DNA from 3 places in the Photobacterium sp. S4TG1 genome. Region 1 is predicted to be linked to each of the others. Evidence: predicted binding sites of a transcription regulator. Region 1 holds the regulator's gene; each other region holds the start of a gene.
The links. The regulator CRP, encoded in region 1, controls carbon source genes, mostly activating them, when cyclic AMP is high. The targets are predictions, from matches to a motif close to TGTGANNNNNNTCACA.

Region 1 (2,281 bases):
CGCACCCATATTAATTTTCAGCGTGTTCCAACCGTTGATACATCCAATCCCGTTAGTGCCAAAGGTATTCCAAGTTTAGATGAAAGCTTTGTTGTGATCCGTTTTCGAGGCTTAAAGAATGTTGACTTTCCACATCTCCTAGCGATGATTCAAGGTTCCTTTATGTCACGTCACAACACTCTTGTCGTTCCTGGGGGAAAAATGAGTTTTGCGATGGAGCTGATTATGCGACCGTTGCTTGAACAACTTATTGAAAATGGGAAAATAGCATGAGTAAACACTACAACCAGCGATATTAATAAACGGTTACTAATATCAGCAACCGTCATCGTGGGCGAACTATGCCACAACAATTTCATAGCTGTGACTCATTTCAACACCCTGCCCCAGCATTAAACAAACTGAACAGTATTTTTCAAGCGAGTCAGCCACCACTTTGCTCACTAACTCACTACTTAAATCATGACCAGTAACAATAAAGTGTAAGTTTGCATGAGTGAAAATTCGTGGTGCTTGCTCACGACGCTCAGCAGAAAGATTTACTTCACAAGCCGTGATCTGCTGCTGTAAATCCTGTAAACCACTAACGACATCCACAGAACTACAACCTCCCGTAGCCATCAGTACCAACTCCATTGGGCTTGGGGCTTTTTCACCACCGTTACCATCTAAAACAACACTGTGACCTGAAGCTGATTGGCCAACAAAAGTCATGTTTTCTACCCATTTCACACGTGACTGCATTTTTATATCCTTTAGCTATATTATTTAAAAGTTGAGCTTATTTTTGTTGATAATTCCATCGATGTAAACGTTATTTATTTCGCCTAATGCTAATTGTGTTGCATATTTCTATTGCTAGAATTAGAGAGTAAAACCACTTTGAAACAGCGCTTTTGGTAACTAAGTCACAACGATGTGATCATGTGCACACTTATCTCTCATAAATGAGCGGGTCATCGAGATCAATATCAAGAAAAAGCCCCAAAAAAAGGATACACTCTAAACCAGTTTAAGTTAGCTCGCAGCCCATCAGCTGAGTGAATAAACCCTGCCAACACACAGTTTTGTCGAGTTATCTTTACAGAACATATTGTTGGGCAACATATGCAGAGGAAGTTAGTAATATGGTTCCAGGTAAACCGCAAACAGATCCAACTTTAGAGTGGTTTCTTTCCCATTGTCACATTCACAAATATCCATCAAAGAGCACGTTAATTCACGCAGGTGAAAAAGCAGAAACTTTGTACTACATCGTGAAGGGTTCTGTTGCTGTATTAATCAAGGATGAAGAAGGTAAGGAAATGATTCTTTCTTACCTAAACCAGGGCGACTTTATTGGTGAACTCGGCTTGTTCGAAGAAGACCAAGAACGTACAGCTTGGGTTCGCGCAAAAAGCCCTTGTGAAGTTGCAGAAATTTCATTTAAAAAATTCCGTCAATTAATTCAAGTTAACCCAGATATTCTAATGCGTTTATCTGCTCAAATGGCATGTCGTCTACAAGTGACAAGTCAAAAAGTTGGTGATCTTGCATTCCTTGATGTTACAGGTCGTATTGCACAGACATTATTGAATCTTGCAAAACAACCGGATGCAATGACACACCCTGATGGCATGCAAATTAAGATCACTCGTCAAGAAATTGGTCAGATCGTAGGTTGTTCTCGTGAAACAGTCGGCCGTATTCTTAAAATGCTAGAAGAGCAAAATCTTATTTCTGCTCATGGTAAAACTATTGTGGTTTACGGCACACGCTAATTATTATAGCGATACCGTGATCACCGATGAAACCGCAGCTTATACCTGCGGTTTTTTTTTTCTCTGCATTTCCAAAATTACCTCCATAAAACAATCATTGGCAGCGTCAGTATTACTGTTAAAATTTAATTTGTAATAACACCCATTTGTGTTACATTTTGCTCACAAACGGATATTAAATCAATGATGGCCAATATGGATATTGAACGCTTTTCTGCGAATAGTTTCACCACGGTACCTGGCGTATTAACCACTCAACCCACGACGATTGAAATGACAGGGTTTAGTGATAGCCGCTGTTATCTCGAACAACAAACAGGGTTACGTCGCTGCCCTGCAGATGAATCAGGTGTTTGGGCTTCACCATTAGATAACTAGCCTTATGACAGTGCTTATATGCTAAGCACTGTATTATGTTAATTTGCCTATCGACGGTCTTTACGGCAAATACAACGGCACATCGAAATATACTAGCGATCCGTACTTTCAAATATTTTATTTGCAGAATCAACAACAAACCC
Region 2 (2,281 bases), on a different contig from region 1:
TGAAACACGGAAACGGTCTGGGCTATCAGTCTCTTCAACGCGCAATGCTACGTTGTGTACTAATTCTTTTTGTAGACGCTCAAGGATGTTACGTGAAGTAACAAACTTACCTTCTTTACCAGCAAACGGAGAAGTGTTTACTTGGAAAGTCATGGTTACAGTTGGTTCATCAACAGACAATGCTGGTAATGCTTCAACAGTGTTTACGTCACAGATAGTGTCAGAAATCTTAAGCTCGCCAAGACCTGTGATTGCAATGATGTCACCCGCTTTCGCTTCAGTAACTTCATGACGCTCTAGACCTAGGTAACCAAGAACTGTACCTACTTTACCGTTACGCTTAGCACCGTCAGCACCAATGATAGTTACTTGTTGGTTTGCAGCAACAGAACCACGAGCAATACGAGCAACACCGATAACACCAACGTAAGAGCTGTAATCTAGTTGAGAGATTTGCATCTGTAGTGGGCCATCAACGTCAACACATGGAGCAGCAACGTTATCAACGATAGCTTGGAACAATGGTTCCATATCTTCGCCAGTTACGCCTTCTTCCATTGTTGCCCAACCGTTTAGCGCAGAAGCGTAAACTGTTGTGAAGTCTAGTTGCTCGTCAGTTGCGCCTAGGTTGTCGAATAGGTCAAAAATTTGATCCATTACCCACTCAGGACGTGCACCTGGACGGTCAATCTTGTTGATTACAACGATTGGCTTAAGACCGTATGCAAACGCTTTTTGCGTTACGAAGCGCGTTTGAGGCATAGGGCCGTCAACTGCATCAACGATAAGTAATACAGAGTCAACCATAGACATGATACGCTCAACTTCACCACCGAAGTCTGCGTGTCCAGGGGTGTCTACGATATTGATGCGGTAGTCATTCCAATTAATTGCTGTGTTCTTAGCAAGGATGGTAATGCCACGCTCTTTTTCGATATCGTTAGAATCCATCACACGTTCTTCGGCTTCGCCGCGACCCTCTAACGTGCCAGATTGCTGTAGAAGTTTATCAACCAGGGTAGTTTTACCGTGGTCAACGTGAGCAATAATTGCGATATTTCTTAAGTTATCGATCAGTTGATTAGACATTAGTTTCACATTCACTCAGAACATGCAGCGTCTTAATAGAGGCTACTTGATTAAAAAAACGGCTCATAATTTAACAGATTTTACTCCAAAACCCACGAAATATGTGATTTATATCACCAGCTTTTTTCGCAACTTGCTCTAGAGCCGCATTTTTACTCACTTTTTTGGCTATTTTTATTTTTCTTAACCCTCATATTGATACGATAAATTAGTCTAAAACCCATCAAACTTGCGATCTTGATCACTTTTTGGTTACAGCTTAATGACGATTATTTAGCAATAAAAATACCTAATTATCTCTGGGTTGATTGACAATATTTAGCCTCATCACCATAGTAGTGGAACTATTAAATGGTGGCGTATATTGGTCAATATTTTATCACTTTCAATATGCACCATTGTTGCACCAATTAGGTGCAATTACTCACCATAATAGTGCAAAACAGGAGAGGAAAAAGCGACCTAATTGCCATAAACACGCATTATTAGGCGCTTTTAAAAGTTGGCATGGTTTTCGCTTTAATACTTTCAGATTCGCTCATCACAGCATGAGCATAAAGTTTGCGGCCATCGCCCTAAATAACACCGGAGGTTACTCAAGATGTCAGTTGAAAACGTACTAGCGCTGATCCAGGAAAATGAAGTTAAGTTTATTGACCTACGTTTTACCGATACCAAAGGTAAAGAGCAGCACATTTCTATTCCATCTCATCAAATCGATGCCGATTTTTTTGAAGAAGGTAAAATGTTTGATGGCTCTTCTGTAGCAGGCTGGAAAGGCATTAATGAATCAGACATGGTAATGATGCCTGATGCAGCAAGTGCGGTACTTGACCCATTTACGGAAGACGCAACTCTAAATATTCGTTGTGATATTCTTGAGCCAGCAACAATGCAAGGCTACGATCGTGACCCTCGCTCAATCGCTAAGCGCGCTGAAGAGTTCATGCGTTCAGCAGGTTTTGCTGACAACGTATTAGTGGGTCCTGAGCCAGAATTCTTCCTATTTGATGACGTTCGATTCAATACTGATATGTCAGGTTCATTCTTTAAGATTGACGACATTGAAGCAGCATGGAACAGCGGCACCAAAATTGAAGGCGGTAACAAAGGTCACCGTCCTGGCGTTAAAGGCGGTTATTTCCCCGTTGCTCCTGTTGATTCATCACAGGATATTCGTTCTGCGATGTGT
Region 3 (2,281 bases), on a different contig from region 1:
AGCTTCTAACTCTTGGAAGTACTTAACTGTTTTCACTTTAAGCTCTTGAGTTGATGGCTCATCACAAATGATCATTGATTTAGGGTGAAGCTGTAGTGCAGATACAGTCCACAGGTGGTTTACACAGCCTTCAACAGCAGCTTCAAGTGCTTGTGCCTTGTTGTGACCGGTGATCAGAATCATGACTTCTTCGGAATCTAGTAGTGTACCCACACCAATAGTTAATGAATATTTAGGAACTTGGTTGATATCACCATCAAAGAAACGCGAGTTTGCAATACGAGTTTCGTGCGTAAGCGTTTTGATACGAGTACGAGAAGCTAGTGATGATGCAGGTTCGTTGAATGCAATATGGCCGTCGTTACCCACGCCACCCATGAATAAATTGATGCGGCCGTAAGTTTTAATTTTGTCTTCGTAACGTTGACATTCAGCTTCGTGATCTGCGGCATTACCATCAAGTAAGTTAATGTTTTGCTCTTGCATATCAACATGGCTAAAGAAGTTGTTATACATGAAGTTACGGTATGATTCAGGGTGATCAGCCGCCATACCAACATATTCATCCATGTTGAATGTTACGACGTTTTTAAAGCTTACTTCGCCAGCTTGGTATAGTTCAATCAAACGCTGGTATGTCGGAAGTGGTGTACCACCTGTAGGTAGACCTAGCACAAATGGACGCTCAGCTGTTGGTTGGAACTTATTAATGCGATCTGCAATGTAGCGAGCAGACCATAAACCAACATCTTTAGCGTTATTAAGCGGGATTAGTCTCACGTTGACACCTCGTTGAAGATAGTTAAAACAGGAAAAATCTTAGCGGCATAGCGCCTTTGTTTCGAATGATAAAATAAGTTTTATGATCGAGCTAGCAAAATCACTCAGTTCTGTCTTCGGTCGGTGATTAAGATCACAAATGATGATGTTTTAATTTGCGGAGCGAAATAAAATTCATAAACTGCAAAGGACAAAAAAGAGATGGCAAAAAAAAGCTATCACTATCGCATCTAAGAAAACCATAGGGGGAACTAAGGGTGAATATTCTTGGATATTTTCAAAAAGTAGGTAAAGCACTAATGGTGCCAGTTGCAGTACTTCCTGCAGCGGCAATTTTAATGGGTATTGGTTACTGGATTGACCCAACCGGCTGGGGTGCAAACTCTGCGTTGGCGGCATTCTTAATCAAAGCGGGCTCAGCAATTATCGACAACATGTCAGTGTTGTTTGCAATTGGTGTTGCTTACGGTATGTCTAAAGATAAAGATGGTGCAGCAGCACTTTCTGGTTTTGTAGGCTTCCTAGTTGTTACAACGTTACTAGCACCTGGTGCCGTAGCACAAATCCAAGGTATTGACGCAAACGCAGTTCCTGCTGCATTTGGCAAAATCAATAACCAATTCGTAGGTATCCTTGTCGGTATCGTATCAGCAGAAATCTACAATCGTTTCTCTCACGTAGAATTGCACAAAGCATTGGCATTCTTCAGTGGTAAGCGTTTGATCCCAATTTTAACTTCTGTTGCTGGTATCCTTATCGCAGGCGTATTGATGTATGTTTGGCCTTCAATTTACAACGGCCTTGTACATTTTGGTGAGAGCATTCAAGGTCTAGGCGCTGCCGGTGCTGGTATCTATGCATTCTTTAACCGTCTATTGATTCCTGTTGGTCTTCACCACGCATTGAACTCAGTATTCTGGTTTGATGTTGCAGGCATTAACGATATTCCTAACTTCTTAAGTGGTAAAGGTACCCCTGGCATTACTGGTATGTACCAGGCTGGTTTCTTCCCTATCATGATGTTTGGTCTACCTGGTGCTGCACTTGCTATGTACCAAACAGCAAAAGCGAAGAACAAAGAGCGTGTAGCTTCTCTTCTTCTAGCTGCAGGTTTTGCATCATTCTTCACTGGTGTTACTGAGCCACTAGAATTTGCATTCATGTTCCTTGCGCCACCACTTTATGTTATCCACGCAGCTCTGACGGGTATCTCTGTATACATCGCAGCATCAATGCACTGGATTGCAGGTTTCGGCTTCTCAGCAGGTCTAGTTGACTTATTCTTGTCAACGCGTAACCCGCTAGCTGTTCAATGGCACATGTTGATTCTTCAAGGTATTGTATTCTTCGGTCTATACTACTTCATCTTCCGTACCGTTATTCTTAAGTTCAACCTTAAGACACCTGGCCGTGAAGACGACGACGAAGAAGTATCATCAGTACGTGGTTCAGCTGAAACTGGTGAGTTAGCTAAGCAGTACTTAAAAGCGCTTGGTGGTCA

Region 2: a site for CRP is predicted at 1,192-1,207, ahead of typA (translational GTPase TypA). Genes of this name have one in related genera too.
Region 3: a site for CRP is predicted at 903-918, ahead of nagE (N-acetylglucosamine-specific PTS transporter subunit IIBC). Genes of this name have one in related genera too.

The regions. Positions count from the first base shown of each region.
Region 1 is NZ_JAYXUH010000008.1:144,829-147,109, reverse strand. Features, by position in the region: gene VXS03_RS11690 (phosphoribulokinase) at 1-273, shown strand, start outside; gene VXS03_RS11685 (OsmC family protein) at 340-744, opposite strand; gene crp (cAMP-activated global transcriptional regulator CRP) at 1,128-1,760, shown strand; gene VXS03_RS11675 (hypothetical protein) at 1,944-2,138, shown strand; gene VXS03_RS11670 (DUF1338 domain-containing protein) at 2,231-2,281, opposite strand, start outside.
Region 2 is NZ_JAYXUH010000017.1:31,494-33,774, forward strand. Features, by position in the region: gene typA (translational GTPase TypA) at 1-1,089, opposite strand, end outside; gene glnA (glutamate--ammonia ligase) at 1,691-2,281, shown strand, end outside.
Region 3 is NZ_JAYXUH010000001.1:460,182-462,462, reverse strand. Features, by position in the region: gene VXS03_RS02210 (hypothetical protein) at 1-9, shown strand, start outside; gene nagB (glucosamine-6-phosphate deaminase) at 1-780, opposite strand, end outside; gene nagE (N-acetylglucosamine-specific PTS transporter subunit IIBC) at 1,038-2,281, shown strand, end outside.